Regions from separate parts of the Brevibacillus ginsengisoli genome, predicted to be linked through region 1. Evidence: riboswitches for the same ligand, from Rfam matches in the RefSeq annotation. Region 1 holds a riboswitch; the other holds the start of a gene.
What was found. Region 1 has a riboswitch for S-adenosylmethionine ahead of metX (homoserine O-acetyltransferase MetX). Riboswitches for the same ligand answer to the same signal wherever they lie in the genome.
Positions count from the first base shown of each region.

Region 2: it holds a riboswitch for S-adenosylmethionine, as region 1 does, so the genes downstream of both, ACQCN2_RS20325 (pyridoxal phosphate-dependent aminotransferase) here and metX (homoserine O-acetyltransferase MetX) in region 1, are expected to answer to the same signal.

Region 1 covers NZ_JBNJQR010000001.1:367,888-383,354, forward strand. The annotation lists gene ACQCN2_RS01920 (YfmQ family protein) at 1-18, shown strand, start outside; gene trxA (thioredoxin) at 180-500, shown strand; gene uvrC (excinuclease ABC subunit UvrC) at 649-2,427, shown strand; lysine riboswitch at 2,582-2,771, shown strand; gene ACQCN2_RS01935 (aspartate kinase) at 3,010-4,251, shown strand; SAM riboswitch class I at 4,344-4,470, shown strand; gene metX (homoserine O-acetyltransferase MetX) at 4,596-5,669, shown strand; gene ACQCN2_RS01945 (DUF2507 domain-containing protein) at 5,650-6,114, opposite strand; gene ACQCN2_RS01950 (succinate dehydrogenase cytochrome b558 subunit) at 6,601-7,209, shown strand; gene sdhA (succinate dehydrogenase flavoprotein subunit) at 7,231-8,994, shown strand; gene sdhB (succinate dehydrogenase iron-sulfur subunit) at 8,997-9,746, shown strand; gene ACQCN2_RS01965 (DUF4179 domain-containing protein) at 9,864-10,919, opposite strand; gene ACQCN2_RS01970 (sigma-70 family RNA polymerase sigma factor) at 10,894-11,442, opposite strand; gene ACQCN2_RS01975 (S8 family serine peptidase) at 11,782-15,467, shown strand, end outside.
Region 2 covers NZ_JBNJQR010000011.1:83,703-99,169, forward strand. The annotation lists gene ACQCN2_RS20310 (cbb3-type cytochrome c oxidase subunit I) at 1-581, opposite strand, end outside; gene ACQCN2_RS20315 (ubiquinol oxidase subunit II) at 606-1,574, opposite strand; gene pyrH (UMP kinase) at 2,026-2,763, opposite strand; gene ACQCN2_RS20325 (pyridoxal phosphate-dependent aminotransferase) at 2,968-4,152, opposite strand; SAM riboswitch class I at 4,498-4,621, opposite strand; gene ACQCN2_RS20330 (efflux RND transporter periplasmic adaptor subunit) at 4,706-5,941, opposite strand; gene ACQCN2_RS20335 (efflux RND transporter permease subunit) at 5,968-9,105, opposite strand; gene ACQCN2_RS20340 (MarR family winged helix-turn-helix transcriptional regulator) at 9,102-9,560, opposite strand; gene ACQCN2_RS20345 (MATE family efflux transporter) at 9,725-11,083, opposite strand; gene ACQCN2_RS20350 (MBOAT family O-acyltransferase) at 11,617-13,017, shown strand; gene ACQCN2_RS20355 (hypothetical protein) at 13,029-14,099, shown strand; gene moaC (cyclic pyranopterin monophosphate synthase MoaC) at 14,394-14,888, opposite strand; gene moaA (GTP 3',8-cyclase MoaA) at 14,895-15,467, opposite strand, start outside.

The sequences.
Region 1 (15,467 bases):
AGTGAATTGAATGCCTAATTTCCTAAAGGACAGATAAGAATTGGCTTGATAAAAGCAAGGTAACGGGACAAAATAGGTAAAGCAGATAAAGTGTCAACTGACGTGGTCAATTCTAATATTGAATGGTATACTTTAACACGGTGGAAGTTTTTATGTGAAAAATGAGGGAGGATTCCTACATGGCTATTCTTAATACAACGGATCAAAATTTTGCTCAAGAAGTAGAGCAAGGCGGAGGAACCGTTCTTGTTGATTTCTGGGCTCCTTGGTGCGGTCCTTGCAAGATGATTGCTCCAGTCCTTGAACAAATCGATTCTGAAATCGGTAACAAATTAAAAATCGTGAAAGTAAACGTTGACGATAACCCAGATTCTGCTGGACGTTTTGGTATCATGTCCATCCCAACTTTGTTGTTGTTCAAAGATGGTCAACCAGTAGACAAAATCGTTGGTTTCCAACCAAAAGAAGCACTTCTTTCTACTATTAACAAACATCTGTAAGAGATAGTGTTGAGCAGCCTTGCCATATGGCGGGGCTGTTTTTTATATTGTTGAAAAGTCGAATTGCTTTACAGTGGTTTCGACGGGAACGTTTGTGCTACGATAAAGAGGTTGAAACTGTTCATCTGAAATGAGAGGAGGGACCAGGATGAAGACGATCAAAGACAAATTAGCGGTTCTGCCGGATAAACCAGGCTGCTACCTGATGAAGAACGCGAATGGTGAAATCATATACGTCGGCAAGGCCAAAGTATTGAAAAATCGCGTTCGCTCCTATTTCACAGGCAGTCATGACGGCAAGACGCAGCTGTTGGTCAGTGAAATTACTGATTTTGAATACATCGTCGTTTCCTCCCCCATTGAAGCTCTGCTTCTGGAGTGTAATTTAATCAAACAATACAATCCGAGATATAACGTCTTGCTGAAGGATGACAAGACGTATCCTTACATTAAAATCACTAACGAAGCTCATCCACGACTAGAGATCACACGCAAAGTGCTGAAGGATAAAGCCAAGTATTTTGGTCCTTATCCGAATGCCGGAGCCGCTCAAGAAGTGAAGAAGCTGTTAGATCGACTCTACCCGTTAAGAAAATGCCAGACGATGCCGAAGCAGGTTTGTTTGTACTACCATCTAAGTCAGTGTCTTGCTCCCTGCGTATATGAAGTGGACGCGGCACAGAACGAGCGAATCGTCGAGGCAATCGCCAAGTTTCTTGACGGCGGGCATGAAGAGATGAAAAAAGAGCTGACCGAGCGCATGCACCAAGCAGCGGAAGAGATGGAATTCGAGCGGGCGAAGGAGCTGCGAGACCAGATTCGCAATATTGAGGCGGTTATGGAGAAGCAGAAGGTGACCTTTACGGATACGGTGGATCGGGATATTTTTGGCTTTGCTGTGGAGAAGGGCTGGATGTGCATTCAGGTCTTCTACATGCGCCAAGGAAAAATGATCCAGCGGGAAACCACGATGTACCCATACTATGGGGATGAGACAGAAGATTTCATGTCGTTTGTTACCCAGTTTTATTACGATAAACAGCAGGCATTGCCAAGAGAAATTCTTTTGCCGGAACGAAGTGAGGCTGAACTGCTGTCAGAGTGGCTGAATGTCAAGGTACTGACTCCTAAGCGAGGGAAAAAGCACGAGCTGGTGAAGATGGCCGACGAGAATGCGCGCATCGCTTTGCAGGAGAAATTCGCTTTAATGTCCAAAGATGAGGCGCGAACTATTCAGGCGGTACACAACCTTGGGCACGTTCTAGGAATAGGGGTAGCCAAGCGGATTGAGGCGTTTGACAACTCCAATATTCAAGGAGCTGAGCCGGTATCCGCGATGGTTGTCTTTACTGACGGTCGCCCGGATAAGAAGGAATACCGCAAGTTCAAAATAAAAACCGTTGAGGGCCCCGACGATTACGGCTCTATGCGGGAGGTCGTGCGCAGGCGCTACACCCGCTTGCTAAAAGAAAATCAACCGCTTCCTGACCTGATTGTCATTGATGGCGGAAAAGGACAAATATCGGCGGCGATGGACGTGCTCGAGAATGAACTTGGACTTTATATACCCGTCTGTGGTTTGGCGAAGGACGAGAAGCATAAAACGGCACAGCTGTTGTTTGGAGACCCACCAGAGCCCGTTGATTTAAAGAGGGACAGTTACGAATTCTACTTGTTACAGCGGATACAAGACGAGGTTCACCGCTTTGCGATTACCTTCCATCGCCAGTCGCGCGGAAAAACAATGCTGAGCTCCCAATTGGATGAGATTCCGGGAATTGGCGAGAAGCGACGCAAGCTCTTGTTCAAACATTTTGGTTCACTCACCAAAATGCGTGAGGCAAGCGTAGAGGATTTCCGGCAAATCGGTATAGGTGACAAGCTGGCGCGAGAGATCATCGAGAAGCTGCGCAAGCTGGACACCTAAAACAGTCATGACCGTTTTAGGTGTCCGCCATGCGGTCATCTCGACTTTAATGAAAAACGTTGAGATGTTTTTTGCAAAAATAGAGGTTGAACATGCCACAAACGCATGCTATAATCCAAAACAATTAAATAAGTAACCTCACTTCCCATAACTGGAGTGAGGTAGAGGCGCGAAAACCAAGAGTACCCCCCGAAGATGCGGGCATTAGCAGGGTGTGGGAAAGGGGAATTCGCCGAAGTGCAACAGGCGGCCCGATGCTTGTTGTGCTGGGTCTGTGTTGAAGAAGCACAGAACTGTCAACGCTGTATCAAATCCTAATACAACGTTGGAGAGCTATCTCACAGAGGATGAAGGACTTCGTGTATTCACGTGTTGTGAATAATGCGGAGTTGTTCGCCGACGTGTCCAAGGGAGGGAGGCACTGGTATGTCCATAAGTAGGGCAACGACAGGTCTAACCTTGTTGTTGCCTTTTTTGTTTAGGTCATCAACCGAAAATATTGCGTGAATAATAAATAAGCTTACGTGGAAGTTATGGTATCAGGATAGGATCAGTGATTATTCGATAGGGGAGAGAAACCAGATGGGATTGATCGTGCAAAAATACGGAGGAACCTCAGTTGGAACGATTGAACGGATTATGCGGGTAGCAGACCGGATTATTGAGACGAAAGAGCAAGGAAATGACGTCGTAGTTGTTGTGTCCGCGATGGGCAAATCCACCGATGTGTTGGTTGACATGGCGAAACAAATCAGTGAACAGCCACCGGCCCGTGAGCTGGACATGCTGCTGACAACGGGTGAACAGGTATCGATCGCGCTGCTCGCGATGGCATTGGAGAGCAAAGGTCATGCGGCGGTTTCGATGACCGGATGGCAGGCGGGGATTATGACAGATTCCGTACACTCCAAAGCCCGTATCCAAGACATTGATAATCAGCGAATTCGAGAGGCGATTAGCCAAGGGCGCATCGTGATCGTGGCCGGGTTTCAAGGAATTACGGAAGCAGGAGAGATAACGACATTAGGTCGAGGTGGATCCGACACGACGGCTGTCGCGCTGGCTGCCAGTCTGGAAGCGAATAAGTGCGAGATTTTTACGGATGTGTCTGGTGTATTTACAGCTGACCCAAGAGTTGTTAAATCAGCTCAAAAGCTGGACAGTATCTCCTATGATGAAATGCTGGAGCTGGCAAATCTCGGTGCAGGCGTGCTTCATCCACGCTCCGTGGAGACAGCGAAAAAATATAAAGTGCGTTTAGTCGTACGTTCTAGCTTTACGAATGAAGAGGGTACTTATGTGGAGGAGGGTTCGTCAATGGAAACAGGAAGAGTGGTAAGCGGTGTTGCGCATGACGAGGACGTTGCCAAGATTACGGTTGTCGGCATGCCGGCCAAAGTAGGAACATTATCCCTTTTATTCAACACATTGGCTTGTGCTCAAGTGAATGTCGATATCATTATTCAAAGCTCGTATGATGCGGCTGAAACCAATATTTCCTTTACAGTCTCAGCGGATGATCTGACGCATGCGCTGGAGGTATTAAATCAGAAATCAGCCGAACTAGGGTTTGATTCGGTTGAATACGAACAGGGATTAACCAAAGTCTCGATTGTAGGCGCGGGCATGGTGACCAATCCAGGTGTGGCAGCGGAGATGTTCAGACAGCTGGCGGAGCAACAGATTTCGATTAAAATGGTCTCCACTTCAGATATCAAAATCTCCTGCGTCATCCCAGCAGAGTTCACTGGGCTTGCGGTGACCACATTGCACACAGCCTTTGGCCTGGATGTGGAAGAAGCTGCTGTGGTACACGGAATGTAAGAGAACACACACAAAGAAGACTGGAAGAAGCTCGTGTTAGATATTGACACTTTCCTCTTCCAAATCGTATGATGAATGAAATAATATGGATTCTCTTATCGAGAGTGGTGGAGGGACTGGCCCGATGAAGCCCGGCAACCCCGCAGTAGCGGAGAGGTGCTAAATCCAGCAGACGCGCGACGCAGAAGAACTGCAATGGACGCGTTTGGAAGATAAGAGCGGGTATCTGTCTATTCAGAAATCAACCCCTCTTCTCTTCGAAGAGGGGTTTTTACCATTTGCGTAAGCCCGCTAGAGAGGTGAGGGACGAATTCTTTTCGTCGGATAGTAAGGGGGAAAGCGTTGTGCAAAAAGCATTCATTGGAGATTTGCAGCTGGAATCGGGGGAAGTCCTTAAGCAAGTGGAGATCGGCTATCAGACGTATGGTACCTATGATCCCAACCGTGATAACGCGATTCTAGTTTGCCACGCTCTAACGGGAGACGTATATGCTGTAGGTGACGGGAGTCGTCCAGGCTGGTGGGAAGGACTTATAGGGCCCGACATGCCGATTGATACAAACGAATACTTCGTCATTTGCAGCAATGTTCTCGGTGGATGCTACGGCTCTACGGGGCCAGCCAGCTTGAATCCTGAGACGAATCGCCCGTATGGTTCCAGCTTCCCGATGGTCACGATCCGCGACATGGTGCGAGCGCAACGATGTTTACTGAGTGAGCTCGGTGTTCACCATCTGTATGCGGTAATGGGTGGCTCCATGGGTGGAATGCAGGTGTACGAATGGGCAGTTGAATTCCCGGAGATGATGAATCTGGTCATCCCCATCGCTACTTGTTCCCGTCTCTCGGCTATTGCCATCGCCTATAATGATGTCGGCAGGCAGGCGATCAAGAACGATCCCGAATGGAACGGCGGAGACTATTACCCGGGCGCAGGGCCATCTAAGGGCCTTGCGGTTGCCAGGATGCTTGGGATGATAACCTATCGGACGGCTGAATTATTTGAAGAGCGCTTCGGGCGCAGCTTCAAGCAAGAATCAGAGAATCACGCGTTGGATATTACCTTCCAAATCGAAAGCTATTTGCGCTATCAAGGGGAGAAGTTGGTCGAACGTTTTGACGCCAATTCCTATCTCGCCCTGCTGCGGGCAATGGACTCTCACGATATCGGCAGAGGACGTGGCGGTGCAGAGCATGCCATCTCCCGTATTCGAGCTACGGTACTTATGATCGGGATTACCGATGATCTCTTGTACCCGCTAGAGCATCAAAAGGAAATGGCCAATCTGATGCGCCAGAATGGTGTGGAAGTTGAATTTCATACACTTGAATCCAAATTCGGGCATGACGCTTTTTTGGTGGAGTTTTCTCGTATGGGGCGGATTGTCACACCGTACGTCAAGAAAGTAAGATCGTGATCAGGACTTCCGATTGTTTAGAATCCTCTGACTTGACGACTTCCAGATGGCCTTCCAATTCTTTTTGTAACCATTGGCTAATTGCACCTGCGATGATCCCGCACTCCAGCATTAACGAAGAGGTCAGTCTGTCTACTTCAATATGAGAAAATACGGAGTGTGTCAACGAGTAACGAAAGGAATGCTCGGTCTCTTCAAGGAGCTCTAGCTTCCCCAAGCCGAGACGAATGAACGGCAGGATCAGGTCATCCGCATTTTTTATCGAAATTTGCGATCCCACATCTTTTCCTAACCAGTACAGAATGGGGCCTTCGCTCTCGCCTAAAAGTTTGCGTGTCAAGCAATCTCTCAACATATGGAAACCTAGGTACGGCATATTCATTTGCTCCAAATGAGACATTGTTTGTCCAGAAAATAATGTGTAGAGCGGATCGACTATGCGCATGATGATTTCTCCTTTGCTCATAGAGTTGATTTACTAGTTTTCATATTCCAATCTATGAGAATTTTGAGAATCTGATGACAATATTCATATAAAAAAGAGAAAAATCTTTCTAGATAGAATGAGATCCCCCCTATAAAAGCCTGTCATAACAGGTGTATAGGAGGGTTTTTTGTTTTGCAACTAATATGATTCTATCGATGGATTTAGTCTATCCATTGGCTTGACGCTCTCAGGGTACAGGAGTACAATAGTTTTGGTCACATATTGGACAATCTTTTTTCCGTAATCCGACACAATTTTACATAATATTAACAAGCAACTCATTTGTAAGCGCCTACCTTTATAATGGAGGTGCACTCGATTCGTTGCTTGTGACAAACATGTGAAAGGACGTGTCAACCCAATTAATTTTGGGACAGGATTGCGAGGAGAAAGAGAGAGTATAGGATTTACAAAGACTATAGTTCACTGAGGGGGGACCCATGCATGGCTAATAGCCGGCAATTTGTACATCACAGGCTTCATTCTTTACTAGGTTTACTACCGATTGGTTTGTTCTTGGTGTTTCACTTAGTGGCAAACTACCAGGCAACTAAAGGTGCAGCAGCTTACAACGAAGTAATAGGTAATATCGACAAGGTTCCATTTATTCTTGTTCTCGAATTTGCTCTGATCTATCTGCCAATCTTCTTCCATGCGGTTTATGGCTTGTACATTGCCTTCCAAGCGAAGCATAACGTAAACAATTATGGCTATTTCCGCAACCATATGTTCATGTGGCAACGGATTACAGGTGTAATTACACTTATTTATATTTCCTGGCACGTATGGGAAACCAGAATTCAAAAAGCTCTTGGTGCTCAAGTAAGCTTTGACATGATGCATGATATTTTAGCGAATCCAGCGATGAGAATCTTCTATGGAGTGGGTATCGTGGCTGCGGTTTTCCACTTCTCTAATGGTATTTGGTCCTTCCTCGTTCACTGGGGAATTACTGTTGGACCGCGTTCGCAGCGAATTGCAGCATACTTCACTGTAGGTGTGTTCGTTGTCGTTTCTTTCATCGGATTGCGCGCGTTGTCGGCATTCGTTTAATAGGAATAGGGGGAAGCAATCATGGCCAAAGGCAAACTTATAATCGTCGGCGGTGGTTTGGCTGGTTTAATGGCTACCATCAAGGCGGCAGAAAAAGGTGTTCCAGTAGAATTATTCTCCCTCGTACCAGTGAAACGTTCTCACTCGGTTTGTGCTCAGGGGGGCATCAATGGTGCGGTTAACACCAAAGGGGAAGGGGATTCCACTTGGGAGCACTTTGATGACACCATTTACGGAGGAGACTTCCTCGCGAACCAACCGCCTGTTAAAGCAATGTGTGAAGCGGCTCCAGGGATCATCTACATGCTGGACCGTATGGGCGTCATGTTCAACCGTACTTCTGAAGGTCTTTTGGACTTCCGTCGTTTCGGGGGAACCAAGCACCACCGTACAGCATTCGCAGGCGCTACAACCGGTCAACAATTGTTGTACGCTTTGGACGAGCAAGTTCGCCGTTACGAATCGGAGGGCTTGGTTACCAAATACGAATATTGGGATTTCTTAGGGGCAGTTTTGGATGACGCTGGCGTGTGCCGTGGGATTACCGCACAAAACATGCGTACAAGTGAAATCAAATCTTTTGCTTCCGACGCTGTCATCTTGGCAACGGGTGGACCTGGAATTATCTTCGGTAAATCCACCAACTCCATCATCAACACAGGTACTGCAGCTTCTACCGCATACCAACAAGGCGTTATTTACGCAAACGGTGAGTTCATTCAGATTCACCCAACTGCGATTCCAGGGGATGACAAGCTTCGCCTCATGTCCGAATCTGCTCGCGGTGAAGGTGGACGTGTATGGACGTATCGTGACGGTAAACCTTGGTACTTCCTTGAAGATAAATACCCTGCTTACGGAAACCTTGTACCGCGTGACATCGCGACCCGTGAGATTTTCCACGTGTGCGTAGATATGAAATTGGGAATCAACGGAGAGAACATGGTATACCTTGACCTCTCTCACAAAGACCCGAAAGAATTGGATGTTAAACTTGGCGGTATCATCGAGATTTATGAAAAATTCGTCGGTGAAGATCCACGCAAAGTTCCAATGAAAATCTTCCCAGCCGTTCACTATTCCATGGGCGGAATGTGGGTTGACTATAACCAAATGACCAACATCCCTGGATTGTTTGCTGCAGGTGAGTGCGACTACTCTCAACACGGTGCGAACCGTCTGGGAGCAAACTCCCTCTTGTCCGCAATCTACGGCGGTATGGTAGCAGGTCCTAATGCGATCAACTATATCAATAGCTTGGATAAACACTCCAGTGATATTGCTAGCACACTATATGACAGCCACACCCAAAAAGAACAAGATAAATATGACAACATCCTGAAAATGGATGGCACTGAGAATGCTTACGTCATTCACCGTGAATTGGGTGAATGGATGACCGATAACGTAACGGTTGTTCGTTTCAACGATCGCCTGAAGAAAACAGACGAGAAAATTCAAGAGCTGATGGATCGCTACAAGCGCATCAACATCAACGATACGCAACGTTGGAGCAACTCTGGCGCTTCCTTCACTCGTCACCTGTGGAACATGCTTGCGCTTTCTCGTGTCATCACATTGGGTGCTTTGAACCGTAACGAGAGCCGTGGTGCCCATTACAAACCAGATTTCCCTGAGCGTAACGATGAGCAATTCCTGAAAACAACTATGGCGAAGTTCAACCCTAACACTCTTGCACCTGACATTTACTATGAGGATGTAGACATTTCCTTGATTCCTCCACGTAAACGCGACTACTCATCTGATAAAAAGGGAGGACATTAATCATGGCTGATAAGTTAGTCCATCTGATCATTACTCGCCAAGATAGTCCTGAGAGTGCACCTTATCAAGAAGAATTCAAAATCCCATATCGTCCAAATATGAACGTCATCTCCGCATTGATGGAGATTCAACGTAACCCACAGAACTCGCAAGGCCAAAAAACCAAACCAGTAGTTTGGGAATCCAACTGCTTGGAAGAGGTGTGCGGAGCTTGTTCCATGGTAATCAACGGCAAGCCGCGTCAAGCATGCAGCTCCTTGATCGACAAGCTGGAACAACCAATTCGCATTGCGCCAATGAGCACCTTCCCGGTTATGCGTGACTTGTCCATTAACCGTAACCGTATGTTTGATGCTTTAAAACGTGTTAAAGCTTGGATTCCAATCGATGGTACGTACGATTTGGGTCCTGGACCACGTATGCCAGAGGTAGAACGTCAATGGGCATATGAATTGTCCAAATGTATGACTTGCGGCGTATGCTTGGAAGCGTGCCCTAACGTCAACGAGAAATCCGCGTTTATCGGTCCGTTCGCAATCTCTCAAGTTCGTTTGTTCAACGAACATCCAACTGGTCAAATGAACAAACATGAGCGCTTGGAAGCGTTGATGGCTGATGGCGGTATCGGCGATTGCGGTAACTCTCAAAACTGTGTGCGTTCTTGCCCGAAAGGTATTCCATTGACTACTTCGATTGCGCACATGAACAAAGAGACAACCAGACACGCAATCAAATCTTTCTTCTTCTCCTAAGAATTGCAGCTTCAAAAGAACCCGGGCTTCGGCTCAGGTTTTTTTTTGTTAAATAAAACCCAGTCCACCAACTAGGTAGACTGGGTTTTTATGATTATTGGAGCTGTTTGCTTAAATTTAAGGAAGGGTAACGGTGAAGCTGTCAAATTTAATCTCTTTTCCTTGCACTGGCTTAAATTTGATTTCTTTTTCTTTCCCATTTTGATCAAACTCGACCCCGCCACCATTCGTAGGGAAGGACATATAAGGAGTGATTTTCAACTTTTTCACTTGCTTATCAACCGGATCGAAACGGAAGCTGCCTGTCAGATATGCTTTTCCATCGATGATTTGACCCGATCTACCGCCTGAATGAGAACCAATTTCTTTGCCTGTCGCTGCATCAACCGCTTTAAATTCCAAATAACTGGAATTATAATCAGTGTCTTTGGATACTGTATTAAAATTGAGCAGGATGCCCGCTGGACCTACTTTTAAATCCGAAACGGTAAGGTCAAAGGCTTCTCCCTGCCGCTTATAATCAATGGGAACGAGCTTCACGTCATTGTTAAGTTTTACAGGGAGATTGAAGTTCCACTTATTGCCGTTCTCAGCTTGGAAGGTTAAACCAAGTTGAAAATCTTTAGGCAGATTAGCAGGAGGAGTGACTTCTAAAATACCAGTTCGATAGGTCGGGGTTATTTGGTCTTCTTTAGAGCTTCCAGCGAATCCAATCGTCTCACCATTGATTGAGAGAGTTGGATTTAAATAAAGCTCTCCAACTGCCTTATCTGCTTTTATCGAGTAGCCGATAGAGAATCGTGTTCCATCACAGAATACTTCATCAATGGTAAGGGCGGTGCCTCCCACGACCTGTGGCTGGCCAACTACAGTGGTTAAACCTTGCTTGCTAACTTCCTTCAACCCGACATCCCCGAATTGACTAAATATCGAACCTACTACTGGAATTTTAGAGACAATGCTTGCCATAGCTGGTGACACGGCAGCCGAGCTAAGGAACAGGCCAAAAGCAACAACGGCTGCGCCAGTTCCATACAGAATTTTTTTTCGTTTCGGTTGATTTTTTTTCATAGTAGCCTCCTTAATGGTTTGCGAAATAATGGCGTCAAGCTTATCAACTGGGACTTGGATATCATCAATTTCTTGTTTAAACAAACGAACTTTTTCTCTCATCGTCATAAGCCCCCTTTAGTTTTGTTTTTAAAAGTAATAACCCACGGTGAAGATTGGTTTTTACGGTTCCTTCAGGACAGTTTAAAAACGTTGAGATCTGCTTGATCGTAAAATCTTTATAGTAACGCAAAAGCAAAACTGTTTTATATTTTTCCTCAAGCTCCTCCATGGCTTGAAGAAGGTCAATCTGTTCTTCAAGCTTCAAATGGCTGGTACTTCCAACGCCTTCAAGTATTTCATGACTCATCGGAACTACTTTTCGTTTCTTTTTGATATGGGCAATCGCTGTATTAATGAGAATTCGCACGAGCCACGAAGAAAAATAGTGATTCTCCTGAAGTGTGGAGATAGACACAAAGGCTTTATAGACCGTCTCTTGAAAGACCTCCAGCGAGTCTTCTTCATTCCGCATGTACACAAAGGCCATCTTGTACAATTTTTCTTTTTCTTCATGAATGAGACTTTGAAAAGCATCTGAATCGCCCTTCTTGGCGCGAGCGACTAGATCCAAAGTTGAATTCATTCGATTACACCTCCTTTTTTCCCTTATTAGAGAAAGCTGGGCAGTAAAACGTTTCAAATTTTTGTGTATATACTGAGATTCACTGTTCTTTCTTAATAAGTAACAAGCCCAAGTGCTTATTCTAGGCTTGGAAATTTTTCAAAACCTAAAGTGTTTTACGAAAGTAATGTACTTTAGGTTACTTCCGCCCGCGTAAGTCCGCCGGGGAAAAGAGTTCGTCACTGCAGCCTCCTTGCGAACTTCCACAGAGCTAAACGGGACGAACTCTTTTCTCCCCTCCTGTATACCTCCTCCCTTTCCATGGAAAACTGTTGACATGAAGAGTCGCAGGAGGCAGGAATGAAAAAATTGGTTCTCTTTTGTCTGATCTTATCCCTCGTTCTATACTCAAATCGTACAGTATCCACACTCAATTCAGTTGAAGTAATCAATCATGTGACGGCAAAAGCAAATCCCGATGATGCGCTTCGTAAGCAAGTCATTTCTGATTTGTATGAGACGATGCCTAGACAAGTCGTTCCTGAGCACTCCCGAGGAAATCAGCCGTCTCAGTCAGACGAGTGGGATACGCTTGGGCCTGTTATCCAGGGAGAAGAAGTGCAGCATGCCTCATCTACAACATTGGATATGATTGAGGCCCGTAAGGCATGGGAAACAGCTGGTGTAAAAGGAGAAGGAATGCTTGTTTCCATCATCGATACTGGCGTGAATCCCAAACATCCGGACATGGCGGCACCAAAGGATAAACGGCTAGCCATGCAAAAAACAGGGACCCCCAACAAAGTGATTACCGGCTACAACTGGGCCGACCGCAACCAACAAACCGTAGACGTCGGAGACTCTCAGCATGGCATGCATGTGGCGGGAATCGTAGCGGCGAATGGCAAGCTCAAAGGAGTCGCTCCTGAAGCCCAGCTGCTTAGCCAAAAAGTATTTAGCAATTACCAAGGAGAGGTCTCTGGATTAAGTGAGTCCATATTATTTGCGATAAACGACTCCATCTCCAAGAATGCCGATGTCATCAATCTAAGCTTGGGCTCCTCTGCCGGATATGTCGATGAGACAAGTGTGGAACAGTTTGCGATCAAAAAGGCGGTAGACCATGGCGTGGTTGTGGTGGCTGCGGCTGGTAATGACGCATACTTCGGAAGCGACAAGGTGCGAGCGGAGAACCCGGACTATGCCATGATCGGTTCTCCAGGAATTGCTCCTGATGCCTTGTCCGTAGCTTCTGCTAACGCAACCGTTCTCGCAGGGGTCAGCTTCAAAGTATTCGGGGCGGTGAATCTGGATCGTGTCGTTTATCTTGTAGGACGCCCTACCACTGGTGATCCTTTGAAGCCCACACAGTCCCTGCCGGAGGAACATGAAGTGGTATTTGTCGGCAAAGGCAAGAAGGAGGATTACAACATCTCCGTCAAAGGAAAAATTGTTTTGGTTGAGCGGGGGGATATCTCCTTTGAGGAGAAGCTGATGTTTGCCAAGGAGGCGGAAGCGTCAGGTGTCATCGTCTATAACAATCAGACAGGTCCGATAATCATGAGCGCGAATGAAACGAAGGGAATCCCAGCTGTATCGATATTGAAGCAGCCAGGAGAAGCGATGGCGGCTATTTTGAAGAAAGGAAAAAAGCTTAAGATCAAATTTGATGGTGAGTACGCTCAGAACAGTCTTCCCTATCCGAATGGCGGTACAATCTCGCTGTTCACTTCATGGGGTCCAACGCCAGATTTGCAATTCAAACCGGAAATAACCGCACCAGGCGGAGGAATTCTCTCAACGGTGTTACAGGATGATTACGCGGTCAAAAGCGGAACCTCGATGGCAACCCCCCACGTGGCAGGCGGAATGGCTTTATTAAAAGAGGCGTACAAGAAAAAAGCCCCCACTCTACAGGGACGCGCTTTGGTAGAAACGCTGAAAGCTGTTGCGATGAATACGGCAGAACCCATTATGGATCCACGTGAAAGCCCTTCATCGAATGATAAAGCCAAGCAGCTTCCAAGCGACAAGGAGTATCCGTATTCTGTGCGTGTCCAGGGAGCAGGGATGTTGAAGCTCGCCAAAGCGATTCAATCACCTGTGGTCATCACCGACCGCAAAGGAAAAGCGGGTGTCGCCTTGGGAGAAGTAGGGACATCCACAACCTTTTCGCTTTTTATTGAAAACAAGTTTGGCAAGAAACCGATCACGTATACGCTTAACGATCCGTACGGGGTACTTACTGATCTGAAAAAAGCGGGCGTAAACCTTATGCAGGAGGCAGCGATTCAAGGGGCAGCGGTCAGCTTTTCGACCAATAAAGTAACGGTTGCGCCTGGACAGCGCCAGGAAGTGAAGGTGACGCTCTTTATCCCAAAAGAAACGGAGAAAAACATCTTTGCGGAAGGCTTTATCAACTTTACACCCGATCAGGAGAATGTGCCGCAGCTTCATGTACCCTATTTTGCCTTTTTCGGGGATTGGGAAGAGCCTCGTATCATTGATCCTCCGATGTGGGACAAGAATAGCCAAGAGAAGCGCACGGGTGTCAAAACCACCTGGTATCGGGACAAGGAAAACGACAAGTGGAAATATCGGGATTATCTAGGGGTAACCGGTGTGGATGAGAACGGCATTGTCCAAATCGATCCGACGCATATCGCTTTCTCCCCCAATCAGGACGGGCATTATGACATAGCGGCACCGTCCATTACCTTTTTACGAAATGCGCGTCAAATCTCCATTGATATCCTCGACTCCAATGGCAAGCTTGTGCGGTCACTGGTTCATGATGTGAAGGTTTCGAAATTTGATCAATCCAAACTGGGTGTCCCTTATTATTACACGGAGAAAAAAGAGTGGAGCTGGGATGGACAACGTTATGATGCCGAAAAGGGTGAATATGTAACGGTTCAAGATGGTGCTTACCAATTCTTCATCCGTGCCAAGAATGATGGTCACCGCGCAAACTGGCAATCTATCTCGTTGCCGATCTATGTGGATACCAAAGCTCCGTCGCTTACAGCCTCCATCAGTGGCAATCGATTAAGCTGGGACACCAGGGACAAGGACGTTCAAGGATTCGTCCTGTATGCGGACGGTAAAAAAATAGGCGGACCCTATTCTGCTACCCAGCGAACTTCAATGGTTACCCAAGCTCAGAAGAAAATCACCTTGGTCGCATACGATTACGCTGGAAATATCACGATTAAACACGTGCGTGGACAAGGTGATCGGACGCCTCCAGCGATTACTTTTCCCAACAATATTTATGAGGCAGTCGTGGTAAGAAAGGAACCGCATGTGCCAATTCAAGGCAAAATCACAGGGGAGGATATGCTGGATCGCGTGAAGCTGTCTATAGCTGGGCACCCGATACCGATAGCGGAAGACGGCAGCTTTCAAACCGTGCTTACTTTGCCGGAAGGACTGAATTATGTTACGTACAGCGCGACGGACGTGTACGGAAACAACCGTCAGTTTACTCAACGAATCCTGATTGATGCCACGCCACCAGAGGTTCTATTGCAAAACGATGGAACAGAGTCGGTGTTGGTAGACTCTGGTACGAATAAAATGGTTCTGCCAATCCGTATCAGCTACAAGGACAAGAATTATAAAGGAAGCATTCGGGTGAATGGTGAAATGTTGTCCAACTGGGAAGAAGAGCAGTTGGAGCTTCCGTCAAGCAAAAGCTTCACTCACCTTGTCTCCTTACGGCAGGGAGATAACAAATTATTAATTGAAGGAAGAGATGATTCCGGCAACCTGACGTCGCTTCCGCTTCGTGTTTACGCCGAGCCTCGGGCAGGAACGCTTGTGCTGTACAATAAGGATAAACAAATCAAGTATCAAGCCAAAACCACACCTCCACCCCTCGTCGGATTTACCCAAGCCAATTACGAGGGGGAAGTAGGTGATACGATTATGGCCCAAGGACGAGTCACTTCCACGATCCCTGTGCAGCTGTTTGTGTATTACAAGGAGCATACACTGATGGCCGATGTAAATGATCAGGGCGAATTTCGTCTCCCACTAAGCGT
Region 2 (15,467 bases), on a different contig from region 1:
ATCCCCCAAATATAGAAGTTCTGACCAGGCCCATGACTAAAGTCAAGCTCTGAAAGTGGCGGATAGCTGAGCCAACCGGCATCAGGAGAACCACCGATTACGAAAGACAAGTTAAACAGCATCGCACCCAAGAAGAATAACCAGAAGCTCACGGAATTCAAGAAAGGATACGCTACGTCACGTGCACCCAATTGAAGTGGTACAACGATGTTAAACAAACCGAACATAAATGGCATCGCCATGAACAAGATCATGATCGTACCATGTGTTGTAAAGATTTGGTTATAGTGCTCGGAATGCAAGAACTGCATATTAGGGAAAGCTAGCTGAATCCGCATGAGCAGGGCATCTACCCCACCGCGGAACAACATTAACAGAGAAGCAAGGATATACATGATCCCGATTTTTTTATGATCAACAGTTGTGATCCATTCACGCCACAGCCATCCCCATTTTTTGAAATAGGTCAAGACAAACACGATGGCAACTGAAGCAAGAACGATAGACACATCTGCGCCATAAATCATCGGATCACCAGTTACGAAAAAGGTTGATGCAAATTGTTTCAAGTTTTCTAGCATCGGTTTTTCAACTTCCTTTCGTTCTTATTGGTGGCCCATGTCCATACTTGGCATACTAGAACTGGACATTCCTGGCATATTCTCATTAGACGACCCACTGTGATCCATATTGAGTCCGTTATGATGCATATAGATACCGCCGTTTTTATTTACAACTTCATTAAACAGTCCTTCTGGGAAGGAAGAGAATGTCTGTACTTCACTAGTACCTGGTTTCACGAGATCAGCGTAACCTTCCTTCGTTAATGCTGGGGAAGATTTCTTCACATCGTCTACCCATTTCTCGAATTCTGCTTGAGGTTTGGCTACCACTTTAAATTGCATGTGGGCAAACCCTGCACCTGTAAAGTTAGCGCCTGATCCGAAGTACTCACCTGGTTTATCCGCCTGCAACCACAATCTCATGGCCATACCAGGCATGGTGTATTCTTGTCCCCCTAACTGTGGAACCCAGAAAGAGTTCATTGGCGCATCAGAAGTCAAAACAAACTGAACTGGTACACCTGCTGGAATTTCCACATAATTGACCGAAGCAACCTTCTGGTCAGGATATTGGAAAAGCCACTTCCAATCAAGTGAAGTAACCTGAATGGTAATCGGTTTGTTATCGCTTACAGGAGGTTTCGTTAATGCAAACGTATCTCTTACCGTAAAGTAACCAAGAACACCGATGATCACGATCGGAATTCCCCACCAAATGATCTCAAGCGTTTTGCTGTCATGCCAATTAGGTTGGTAAGGAGCCGTGTTTCCTGGTTTGTCCCGATAACGCCATACGATATACACTAGAAGAGCTAAAACAGGAATGACTACAATGGCACACAAAATAACAGAAATGATGATCAAATTAAGCTCAGTTTGTGCAACCGGCCCTTTAGGATTGAGAACGATATACTGCGAGTTATCACAACCAGCCAGTATTACGGTCGCCAAGATCCCCATGAAAAGCAGTTTTACTCGGTTAAGCAACTTTGTTTTCCCCAACTCTTTCATCTCCTCTTCTACACATGCCACTTCTAACAAATTAGGGACTTTTGACAGCAGCGGACTTAGGTGTGTTTGGTGAGTTCCTTGCATTATTTTGGAACTAGTTCAGCCTTAAACTAATTCCTCCATATTCAGCTTTTTTATAATACCAAATATAGAAATGATTTTTGTCACAGCTGACGAAAATTCGACAATTTGTCACATTTGAAAAACATTTATTTACAAAGATTCATAATTTCTCCTACTTTTATGTTAGTAGATACATTGCTTTTTGTTCAAATTTGTGTATATAGTCGTCATTTCTCAAAAAAATTCACATATTTTTACAAAAAAATAGGAAGGAAGACACAAATGAAACAACTCACGGTGGCCAATCAAAGCAAATGATGGACAAAAGAAAAAAGGGATTCCTTCAAACGGGAATCCCTTTTTTCTTGGTATGTTATGTTATGTTTTGTTATGATTCGAGTTGCAATTCGGACGTCTCGCTTATGATGGTCCCGATATCTGTTCCCTGGCAAATTTCCTTCATACTGCCCGCCTTATCGAAGTTGAATACATGAATGGGAATCTGATAGTCACGCGCAAGGATAAAGGCAGATTGATCCATTACTTTTAAATCACGGTGGATCACGTCGTTATAGTGCAGAGACTTATATTTTCGAGCGTTCTCGTTGTATTTCGGATCTTCGTTGAATACGCCGTCGACACCGTGTTTGGCTACGAAGATGGCATCACAATTCACCTCAATCGCTCGTTGCACAGAAGGGTAATCCGTGGTGACAAACGGCTGCCCATTCCCTCCGGCAAAAATGACGATATATCCCTTCTCAAGATGATGGATCGCTTTTAAGCGGATATAGGGTTCCGCAACCGATGAAATCGGGATGGCGGTCATGACGCGAACTTCATTGCTTGTTTTTGCCTTTAATACCCCTCTTAGCATCAGGCTGTTGATTACCGTCGCCAAGGTTCCGATGTTATCTGCCTCCGCCCGTTCAATTCCCCAGCTCTCTCCCATATTGCCGCGAAAAATATTGCCGCCGCCAATCACGAGACAGACCTCAACACCCAAACCCACCACCGTCATAATCTCATTGGCAATGTGCTCCAATCGCTCCGGGTCAAATCCGAATTCATGCGCACCGGCCACAGCACCACCGCTTAGTTTAATCAGAACGCGTTTGTACCTCATCCTATCCCTCCATTATCGCCCCAAAAAATAAAAACACTAAAGCATCTCGCTCTAGTGTTTCAACCGAAAAGGGAAAGGAAATAGAAATGAAAATGTTTCGGATTGATCCAGCTCATTCTCATTCCGCTATCCCCCTTCCCTTTATTTTTCTCTTATTATTTTATCTGTGGCTATTTCCAATTTCAATGAAAACTTCCTGATTTTTCACAATTGTTCGGTTGTGAACAATCCCAGCCTGGCAATTCGCTTTGCTGCTTCACGCAGTCTCTCTTCTGGAGATAACAAGGCGACTCGAACATATCCTTCACCCGTTGGGCCAAAGCCCACTCCCGGCGCTACAACTACGTGCGCTTGTTCCAAGAGAAGATCGGCAAACTCAATGGAACCAAGTCCATTCGGAACTGGCAGCCAGGCGAAGAATGAACCTTGGGATGGAGCGGCTTGCCAGCCAATCTCCTGCAATCCTCCAAACAGCGCGTTACGTCGGCTTTCATATACGGCCACCAGATCACGTACACAAGCCTGCGAGTCAGTTAAAGCGCGAACAGCAGCCATTTGAACGGCTCCAAACAAGCTGACAAAATAATGGTCCTGAATAAGGTTAATGAGACGCACCAGTTCTTTATTGCCCACCATCGCTCCTACCCTCCAGCCGGCCATGTTGTAGGTTTTGGACAAGGTGTAGAATTCAACCCCCACCTCTTTGGCGCCGGGGGCTTGCAGGAAACTGACGGGTTTCTTGCCATCAAAACTGATGGCTCCGTAGGCAAAATCATGGCAGACGACAATTTCATTCTTACGCGCGAATTGTATGGTTTCTTCAAAAAATTCAATCGGCGCATTGACCGCAGTCGGATTGTTAGGATAGTTAAGAAACATCAGCTTCGCCTTATTCACGTCTTCTTGCGACAGCTTGCTATAGTCAGGCAGGAAGTTGTTTTCCTTACGAAGAGGCATCATCGCCATTCGAGCTTGGGCAATCGCTACGCCAGACCAGTAGTCAGGATAGCCCGGATCAGGAACCAGCGCAACGTCTCCCGGATTTAAGAGCACCTGACAAATCTCAACCAGTCCTGTTTTGCTGCCGAACAGGATCGCCACTTCCTCTTCTGGATCAAGATCAACGTCAAACTCCTGTTTATACCAGTGAGCAATGGCTTGCTTTAATTCGATGCGCCCTTGAAACGGCGGATACTTGTGATGGAGCGGGTCGGCTACCTGCCTTTGCAATTCTTCGACTATATGGGGTGGAGTCGGCAAATCTGGATTCCCTTGACCCAGGTTAATGATGTCGTAGCCCTTGGCCAACTGCTTATTGACCTTGGCTACTAATGTGGAGAAAAATTGGGTCGGTAATTGTTCCATAATGTGTGCAGGTTGAATTCGCATGTACCTCTTTCCTTTCCTGAGCCGTTCGACTAAGAAAAGACTTCGTCCCTTTTCGCTCTGTGGAAGTTCGCAATGAAGTTGGAAAGTCCGCTCTCTCAATCCGAAAGGGAGTCGCCAAACGCTTCGCGCCCCTACGGGGTTGGGTGGCGACTCTTTTCCCTTTCTCCTTTCCTTCGCTAAGCTTCACTTCCAAGGAGGCTGCAAGCGGACGAAATCTTTTCTTGATAGGCTTGCGCGAATGGATAAGTTTAATTACTTTACCACTGTAAAGCAATTAAACTTTCCAATTTAATAAAAAATAAAAACCCCCTTCAGCGGAGAAGGGGGTACGTGTCTGTTATTCACGCCTTATCTCCCAGGAATTGCTCCTGCTGGAATTGGCACAGATGTGTTCACGATTGATGGAATCGCGTACAACATCCGCTGCCGGGCTTCATCGGGCCAGTCCCTCCGCCTCTCTGGATAAGTGAGTTTTCCTATTCATTTTGTATGTTTATACTAGCGAGCCGAGTGACTTGTTGTCAAGGAGGCTTACTGCTTTATTCTTTATTCTTTATTCTTGTTTCTGGATTTTTACCTTACCGCCGTCTTTTAACAATGTCTGGCCTTTGACAACAACGGTAGCCCCTTCTTTCACACCGGTAAGGATCTCAACTTCATCGCTGCTTCCTTGTCCGACGGTTACTTCCACCTGTTTGGCTACGTTGTTCTCAATCACATACACATAAGATTTGCCTTCCCGTTCAAAAATTGCTTTGCGGGAAACCAATGGTACTTTCTTTTGCCCAGTCGAATCGAAGTTAAACTTCACATTCACGACCATATCGGACTTTAATTCGTTGGAAGGATTCGGGATGGAGATTTCAGTCGGATAAGCTTTCAATTGCGGATCCATCACCGGGCTCACAGCAGTTACTTTGGCATCCAGCACCTTTGCCAACGCGCTTACTTCCACTTTTACACCTGTGCCAACCTTGACCTTGGTTATATCGTTTTCGGATATATTCGCCTTAACAACAAGTGGATTTGTATTCACGAGCGTGATCACAGGTGCTTGCGGGGAAGCAAATTGTCCAACCTCTCCGTTTACACTGGAGATATATCCGCTGAAAGGAGCAGTAACGACTGCATTGGCCAATTGTGTTCTGGCGTTTTGCAAACTAACCGCAGCCTGCTTCACAGATGCCTCGGATACTTGCACACCGCCCATCTGTTGTGCCGTCGACAAGCTCATCTTCGCATTGTCATAAGCGGTTTGGGCATTCGTCAACTGTGAATTGGCTTGTTCCATTTGTTGTGAAGAAACCGCTCCTTGATTAAACAAATTCTGCATGCGCTGCTGGTTCACTTGGGCATCTTTTAAGGCTTGCTCGGACTGCTTCAATCCATTTTTCGCTTGTTCGAGCCCACTATTTGAGTTGCTGCCAGATTGTCTTAGGCCAGCTTGGGCAACCTGCAGGGCAGCTTCTGCTTGTCGTACGCCATTTTCCAGGTCGGCTTCATCCAAATGGAATAACACCGCACCTTTTCCTACATATTGACCTAATTTGACTGGCAATGAAGTAATCTTCCCAGTTACTTTCGGGCTGATATTCACTTCCTGACTAGGTGCAAGCTTGGCAGTCAGTCCTGCATCCAAGGAAACCGAACCATTTTTCACAAGCTCAACTTGTACTGGGGTAATTCTTTCTACAGCTGTGGTCGTTGCCTCTGGTGCTTTTTGCGAGCAGGCAGTTAAGAGAAGTACCGTCGATAACGCCAGTATGAAGTGTTGTTTTTTCACTTTTATACTCTCCCTCCGTTTACTTAAGACGCCTAGGATTCCAGGGTAGGCATATTCTTTTGCTGCTTTTTCAACATCTTCTTCTCTCTTCTTTTCTCCTTTTTGGCTCGACGCTTGATCCCTAAATCATTGAACCAGGAATACACAATGGGGACCAGAATCAGCGTAACCAATGTAGATAAGCTCAAGCCGAAGATAACTGTTACACCCATTGGCTTCTGGAATTCAGTACCTGATCCGGTCGCAAACGCAAGCGGACCAATGGATAAAATGGTCGTGAGCGTAGTCATCAGAATCGGACGCAAACGGATAGGACCTGCCATCAGAATGGCTTCTTTGGCATCATGACCTTTTTTCCGCAACTGATTCACGTAGTCAATCAATACGATCGAGTTGTTCATAACCAGACCGACCAGAAGGATATACCCGATTAGAACTGATACACTCAGGGTAGTTCCCGTTACCGCTAGACCAATCAGGACACCTGGAAGTGTCGGTGGCAAGGCAAACATGATAATAAACGGACTAAAGAAGGATTCAAACTGCGACGCCATTACCATATAAACCAGAATAATCGCCAACAGAATGGCAACACCTAGACTCGTGAAGGATTCGACCATGTCTTTGCTTTGTCCGCCGTACTTCAGCAGATAGCCGTCTGGAAGGTTTAATTGATCCAGTTTTGTCTTGATTTCCTTCATCACGGCGTTAAGATCTCGTCCGTTCAAATCTGCTGTGATTTTCACTTGTCGGGACTGATCTTCACGGTTGATGGCAATTGGAACATCTACCTTTTTAATGGTTGCCACTGAAGAAAGAGCGATCTGTGCTCCTCCTTGACCAGAAATACGGAGATTGTTCAAATAGTTTACATCTTCTCTATAGATCTCTGGAAGCTTAATGTCAATATCGATCTCATCATCACCCGTACGATACTTGGTTACCGTCTGGCCATTAAATGCCGTGCGGACGGCTGAGATGATTTGTCCGGTCGTCAAACCATTCAGGCTGGCTTTTTCCGGATCGACCGATACCTCGTACTCTTGCTTGGTATCCTCGAGGCTGTTTATCACGTTGGTGGTTCCTTTTACACTCTTAACCTCTTCTTTCATGATCGAGCCGATTTCTTTCAATACGTCAAGATCATCTCCAGAAAGCGTTACTTCTACCGGGGAGCCTGTTGAGAATCCAGAGGTAGCACCAACCGTAATCTCAGCTCCAGCAATGTCTGCCAGTTTGGTACGAAGATCTTGTGCAATCTGATCACTTGAACGAGTACGGTTCTGTACATCGGTCAGGAGGACGAACATCGACGCTTTGTTCGATGCTGCAGTGGAAGCCATCTGATTGACGTTACTGCCAACAATCGTTACCATGTATTTCAATTCAGGAATCTTGGAAACCACACTTTCTACTTGCTTCGTTACTTTATCAGTCTCTTGAACGACTGTACCGTTAGGCATTTTAATTGAGACTTGAAGCTGCCCTTGGTCACTTGCTGGGAAAAACTCTGCACCGATCATCGGAGTCAAAGCAAACGAACCGACAATCATCGCGAGCGTAATGACAAGAACTGATTTACGGTGTCCCAGCGACCACTTCAGTAATCGGCGGTAGCCATTTTCCAATTTTTTAAACCCGATATTAAACCAAACAACCGGATTTTTCCCACGATATCCTACGTTTTCATGATGATCCGGGACTTTTTTCAACATGCGCGAGCTTAACATCGGTACTAACATAATGGAGAATATCAATGCCGCGATGTGTGAATACACAACCGTCAACGCGAGTGGCCCAAACAATTCAGAAGCAATCCCTTGCGTAAGGGCAATCGGTGCAAAAACACAGATTTGTGCAAATGCAGAAGCCATTACCGCCGTACCTACTTCTTTGGAACCATCAAACGCAGCTTGCAACATGCTTTTTCCTTGTTCCCGCTGCCGGAAGATGTTTTCCAGAATTACGACGGAAAAGTCTACCAATGAGCCTAAGCCGAGGGTTAATCCGGACAGCGAAATCAGGTTAATGGTTTGCCCCGTCATATACATCAGTACGAATGTGGCCAAAACCGAGACGGGAAGTACAATACTTGCAATAATCATGGAAGAAAAGCTTCCCAAGAAGAAGAACAGCATCAAGATCCCGAACAAACCACCCAAAAGCGCATGTTCAGCCGTCGTATAAATGGAATCCTTGATATAGATAGAGGTATCAATTGCCTCTGTCAGCTTCACATTGGCAGGAAGCTGTTCCTGGATATTTTTGACTTCTTCTTTAACTGCATCAGCCACTTCGATTGTATTGCCACCAGATGCCTTGGTAACCGTGAGGAAGACGCCCTCTTCTCCATTCAGATAGTTCTTGGCCGATACCTCTTTCAATGTATCTTCAACCTTGGCGACATCTTGCAGTCGAATGGAGGCTTTTCCTACAGGAATCGGAGTCAGACCGATTTTGCTGACGTCGGAGAACTCCCCTTCGACTCGGATGTTCATTTTTTCGTCGCCTTCACGAACTGCCCCAGCAGATGCTGACAGGTTGTTGCTGCTGATTGCTTGCTGGACTTGCTCAATTGTCAGGCCGTACGCAGCGAGTTTGGCTGGATCAATAGTAACGTTCACTACTCGATCTCGTCCGCCCTCTACACCTACAGCGGCAACGCCATCAATTCTCTCCAGGCGGGATTGAATCAAATTATCCGCCAAGTCTTTCAATTTGTTGACTTCTGCTTTACCGGTTAATGAATAGTACATAATCGGCTGGCTATTCGGGTCAAATCGCATAACCTTAGGTGAGCCGGCATCATCCGGAAGGGTTCCCTTGATCTGATCTACCTTTTCCCGCAGGTTCAAGGAAGCTTGGTCTAGGTTCGTCCCCCAGTTAAACTTGATAATAACCTGTGACGCTCCCTGCATAGAGACAGAGGAAATGCTGTCAATGTCGGAAACAGTACCAACGGCACTCTCGATTGGTTTCGTAACCAGTTTTTCAACCTCACTTGGTGATGCGCCATTATAAGAGGTTACAACCACCGCAACCGGGAATTTCAGATCAGGCATCAAGTCAATGGCCAGACGTGGTAAGGTGACGAAACTAAAGACTATTAATGCGAGTGTCAACATGATGACTGTTACGGGGCGTTTAATTGAAAATCCCGACAAATTCATCTTTTCTCACTACCTCTCTCGCTAAGCGCGGTTCGTTTCTTCTCTAGATAAGTACTGATCAGTTCTAATGAGTGGTTGACTTGCTCCAACTCTGAAGGTTTGATCCCTTCAAAAATTTCTGGAAAATAATTTTTCTCCATAAACGGTAACCGCTCTTCGAATTTCGGTAGATTGTCTATGCAGGATACCCAAACCACTCGGCGGTCCTTCTCGTCTCTGTTCCGCTGTACCAAACCGTCTCTTTCCAAACGATCTACAATACCTGAAACAGTACTGTAAGACAAATCCATCGCTCTGCTGATATCTCCGATTGTTTTGGGTGCCACTTTGATTTGCTCCAAAACGAGAATCTGTGGTCGGGTAATGCCGGATTTGACGAGTTCCTCGGTAATGATGTCAATGAATAATTGATTTGTTTTGAATATTAGCTCCCGAAGTAGCTCAAATCCCTCCATGTATTCACCCCCCCATTTAACTACGAAATAATTACTGTAAAAATTTCGGGCACCGAAACAAAAAATTTCGTACCTCGAAATAGTATCACAGCTAATATTTCGCTTCAAGGAATAATTACATAAAGTGAATTTGCTGCCAGAATTGGATGGGAACGCAAGATTTCTTACCCAACGAGACGCGTAATCTGCTTCTTCTTCCAAGCCCATTGATAGTACACATATTGGAAAATCAAAACAACCAGAAAAGCCGCGGGATACCCCACCCAGATTCCTTTAATTCCAAGTTCCGTGAAGGTTGAAAGATAATACGCCAGCGGTACTTCAACTAACCAGATGGAGAGTCCATTGATCAAAGTTGGCCATAATACCGTTCCACTCGCCCGCATCAAGGCAGAGATGATCTGTGCATGACCAAGTGCAAGATAACTCCAAAGCGTAATCATCAAAAGACTGTGGGCCATCTCCAGTGTGCTTGTGCTGGTCAAGAACCAGGACAGAATATTCTCTCCGAACAAATACACGGCGAACACCAATACCCCACCGATCACGTAGTTCAAGACGACGCCCGCTCGGAAGACTTCCTTCAATCGATCCAGCTGACCTGCGCCGATCGATTGTGCAGCAAATATCGAAACGGCCATACTCAGGCTCATGGCGGGCATTTGAATGTAGCTAACGACTTGGTTGACTGCCCCATACGCTGCCGTTGCTTCCGAACCATAACGATTGACGAAGGTGATCACGGCAATTTCCGAAAGGGAGACGAGAATCATCCCGATACTTGAGGGAATACCAAGACGTAACAGTAATTTTAACAATTGCCCATCCAATCGCAGATGCCTTCTGATGGAAGCGTCAAACTGGAGTGGATGCTTCTTTTTCCTTAAATACAGCAACATTAGAACGAGAGTTAAGAGCATAGAAATGACGGATGCATACGCAGCTCCAAAAACACCAAGCTTAGGCAGGCCCATCCAGCCGAAGATGAGAAGCGGCAATAACGCTACATTCAATACTGTGCTGATCATGAGAAAATTAGAGGGTGTCTTGGAGTCTCCGATTCCTCGCATAAATGTCGTATAAACAAAAAGCAGAAACATAATAGGAGTAGACAAAAACAGAATTCGTCCATAAAGAACCGTGTCCGCCATAATATTGTCCGGGATCCCAAGCAGACGCATAAGGTCCCATGTAAAGATGCTGCTGATCACGGCCAATCCGAGGCCAAGATAAAAAGTAAAGCTCAGCGAGGTCCCTACAATGGCCTTGACCCGTTCAGTATTTTGCGCACCATGTGCTTGACCAATCAGAATCGAGCTCCCTGCTCCTATCCCCATGGCAAATGCCACCAAGAGAAAAAACAACGGGAAGAATGACGAAATGACAGCGAGCGCATTCACTCCGATCGAGCGGCCAACGATAATACTTCCGATTAACTGGCCAATCGATTGAAGTGCATTGCTTAGAATTAAGGGCACAAGAAACATCAGCATGGAGCGCCAAATTGGTTTAGGCGTTGTCATGATTCACTTCTCCTTTTCACATTAAATTCTCCATCTTCACAAACCACAAATATTATAGTTTATGTTTAATTTAAACAAATATATATATTGTTTATATTTTTGTCAAAATATTTTTTCGCTTACATGTGGGTATTTTTTTGTTTGGAGAGATGGGTTGTTAGTGAGACAGGTACCATGAGGGGTTCACGGACTCTTCTAACAAGTTACAGGAGGAGTGAATCGGTGTTAATTGGCAAAATCATTATAATCATTCTCGGAATATCCAGGGTTCAAGGTGGCATTGTCCGGATCTTCTGAATTTTTTTGGAGGGGCGGTTTGATATTCAGCTTGGTCTAATTACGAACGGATTGGGAGAATTTCAAATGTGGACGATTCAGTCTCTCAAGTTCGAAGGTTATTTCGATTGCACACTGATATCGGAATGGGAAGGGATCAAGAAACGTTGACGCTTCAAGCATTGGACGTTTATAGTTAGAAGGTATACTCGCATGATTTGACAAAATTCTACTTTTTTTGAGGGGTTGCGCTATTCGTGCTATTTAATTCGTACGAGTTTATTTTTTTATTTTTACCAATATCTTTTCTTGGTTATTTCCTATTAAATAAACTTCGATTCAGTTCCCTGGCAATTGGCTGGTTGGCGCTTTGTTCTCTATTCTTCTATAGCTGGTGGAATATCGCTAATCTTCCATTAATGCTCGCTAGTATCCTGTTCAACTATCTGGTTGGAACCCAATTAACGAAGCGGCATGGACGTACAGGAAACCGATGGCTCCTTATTTTTGGCGTCACCTGCAATCTTGCTTTACTTGGTTTCTACAAGTATTCTAATTTCTTTCTTACCAATTTGAATGAAGCGTTCGGCACGCATTTATCTCTCTTGCATCTAGTGCTTCCGCTCGGGATCAGTTTCTTTACTTTTACTCAGATCGCTTATCTCGTGGATGCCTATCGCGGGGAAGTAAAAGAATACAATCTGGTCAACTATATGTTGTTCGTCACATTCTTTCCCCATCTGATAGCTGGGCCCATCCTGCATCACAAAGAAATGATGCCGCAATTCGCTTCCATTCGGACCAAAGTGTTGAATTGGAACAATATCTCACGAGGCTTGCTCCTTTTTGCCATTGGCCTCGGCAAGAAGGTTCTAATTGCCGACTCCCTGGCAGGCTGGGCGAATCCAGGGTTTCAGGCGACTAGTCTCAGTTTGGTTGAGGCTTGGTCTACCGCATTAAGCTATACGTTCCAGCTGTATTTTGATTTTAGTGGATATACGGATATGGCAATCGGGATCGCTTTGCTATTTAACATTCGACTCCCGCAAAATTTTAACTCGCCTTACAAATCTGATTCCATCATTGATTTCTGGCGTCGCTGGCACATGACCTTGTCTCGCTTTTTGCGGGATTACCTGTATATCTCCTTGGGCGGGAATCGGAAAGGACAATTCCGCCGTCATCTGAATCTCCTGATTACGATGATACTTGGGGGGCTTTGGCACGGAGCTGCTTGGACATTTGTTGTATGGGGCTTTATGCATGGAGTGGCTTTGGTGGTCAATCACTTCTGGCGTTCATTGGGCTTCAAGATGCACTGGATACTGGGACGTATTTTTACCTTCCTATTCGTGGTCGTCGCTTGGGTCTTTTTCCGAGCGGATAGTTTCCAACAAGCCCTGATCATTCTAAAAGGCATGGTAAACTTCAGACATATCGGCTTGTCCGCCGGAATCACGCCCGCACTCCCAGCGGGAACGAATGAAATTATTGTGCTTGCCATCCTATATCTGTTTGTAAGCACTTGGAAAAACAGTATCGAATGGGATCGAGAATTTACTCCTAATTGGAAGTGGGGCATTATTGTTCCTTTGCTTCTGGTTGCTGGTATCTTTGGCTTGAACCGTGTGTCTGAATTCTTGTATTTCCAATTCTAACGGAGGGCCTTATGAAACGTCATCGTAAATCCTACAAAACATGGGCCAAATCGGTGCTTGCAACCACTTTGGGCTTGCTCGTTTTACTCGTTGGCCTTAATTATGTCGTTGATCCGCTTCAATTCTTTCATAAAGCCTATATGAAACCTGATTTTTCGGATCAGCAGCGCTATCAGAATCCTGGAATCGCCAAAAACTACGACTATAATACGATTATTATCGGCACATCCATGACCGAGAATTTTTTGCCTTCTTATGTAAACGAGAAGCTTGGTGTACAAGCTGTTAAGCTATCCATGTCCGGCTCCACAGCGATGGAACAGCGAATAATGATCAATCATGCCGTTCGTACAGGCAAAGTGAAAACGATCCTCTGGGGTGTCGACTACTTCTCTTTGCGCGGAGACCCCAATCGGGTACGCCAAGAATTTGGAGAGTTTCCGTACTATCTTTATGATCAGAACCCATGGAATGATCTGAAGTATCTGGTCAATCTGGACACCTCACAGCAGGCTCTTCATTGGATCGGTATACAAGCAGGTGTCGCTCAGCCGGCGAATCCCAGTCTGAATCTGCTGAATACGTGGGAATCTCCGGATTTATTCGGTAGAGAGAACGTCATGAACGAGTGGAATAAGCTGAAGGAAGGCGGTTCCTTCAAGCCAAGCGAATACGAGATGAAACAAGTCCAAAAGAACATGGATAATAACCTTCTGTCCGTCATAAAAGCACATCCTGACGTGCAATTTGTCTTGTATTATCCGCCGTATTCGATCTTGCAGCATCGCTACTTCTATGACAAGGACCCGTCGTTCTTCGAGAATGAACTGTACGTCAAAAAATATCTGTTTGAACAAGTCGGCAAGCAGCCAAACGTTAAAATCTATGATTTTCAGCAGGAACAAAAAATTACGTTTGATCTAAACAATTATAAAGACCTGGCCCACCACTCTCGCAAAGTTAACGAGTGGATTATCGACCAGATTGCCCAGGACAAGTATCGGGTTACTAAGAAGACTTTACCCGTCTATCTTGATCAGCTCCGGGAGCAGGTCGTCAATTTGAAAGAAGGAAATTTTTAAAGAAGAAAAGATTTCGTCCCTCTATACTCTGTTTAAGCTTGCGTGTAGCATCAACTGTCCGCTACGTTCACTGCGGAAGGGAGTCGACAAGAAAATCACTTAGTTTCTCAGTCTGATGTAAAGAATGCCGACTCTTTTCCTTCCTACGTTCTCTACGCTTGGTTTCGCTTAAAATGAGCGTCGAGCGGACGAAGTCTTTTCTTAGTGGGCTTGCGCGCATGGAAGGAATGTTTAATTACCAAAAACGGCATTTCCAACGCTCAAACAGAACGCTAGAAATGCCGCTATTCATTATCAACCCTCATCCATAGTTCGGACAAACTCCCCGCTCTTCCCGCCTGTTTTGCTCTGCAAGTAAGTAGGTCCTATTATCATTTCCTTATCCATTGCTTTGCACATATCATAGATGGTCAGGGCAGCGGCATTCACAGCCGTTAGCGCTTCCATTTCTACGCCAGTTTTCCCTGTCGTTTTGACGGTTGCTTCGAGTGCAATCTTGTCGTCGCCCGCATATTCAAAGCGAATGTCAATTCCAGTGAGAAACAGCGGATGACACATCGGGATCATCTCCCAGGTTTTTTTCGCTGCCATAATACCGGCAACCTGGGCTACCGCAAGTACATCACCCTTGCCAATTTGTCCTAATTTGATACGCTCCAATGTTTCTGGCTTCATTTTGACTTGACTCTTCGCGACCGCTACACGCTCCGTGATATCTTTGGCGGACACATCCACCATACGCGCGCGGCTCTGTTCATTAAAATGTGTTAGTTGATCATTGACACTCATGCTTGATTATCCTCCGATCTGAGACATCCTGCGCAATGTTGGCGTATGGGATTGGGATTGTTTCTCCAAAGCTTGCGCCATCTCATGGGTTTCTGGTTTGATCGATAGAGCGTGGAAGAATAGCTGCCTTAACTCTTCCGGATTCCCGACATGCGGGCGAACATTCAGTTCATCAATCCAATAGAGGCATGGCTTCAAGTTGCCGTCCGCCGTTAAGCGCAGTCGGTTGCAATTATCACAGAAATGATTGCTCACAGGATGGATGAGCCCAAATGTACCCGCCGCCCCCGGCAAGCGGTAATTCTCGCTTGGTCCATTTCCGAAAACATTGGCGGTCTGTTCTGCCGGCAAGCCCATCTCTTTGGCTTTTTCCAAGACAGTTGGGAGCGGCAAATAGCGCTGGCGCCACTCGTCAGATGCTTCGCCAATCGGCATGTACTCAATGAATCGGACGTTTACCGGCTTTTCCAGTGTCAATCGCAGAAAGTCCTCGATTTCGTCATCGTTGAATCCTTTCATTAATACCACATTTAATTTCACTGGCGAGAAGCCCACCTCTATACTGCGATCAATGGCTTC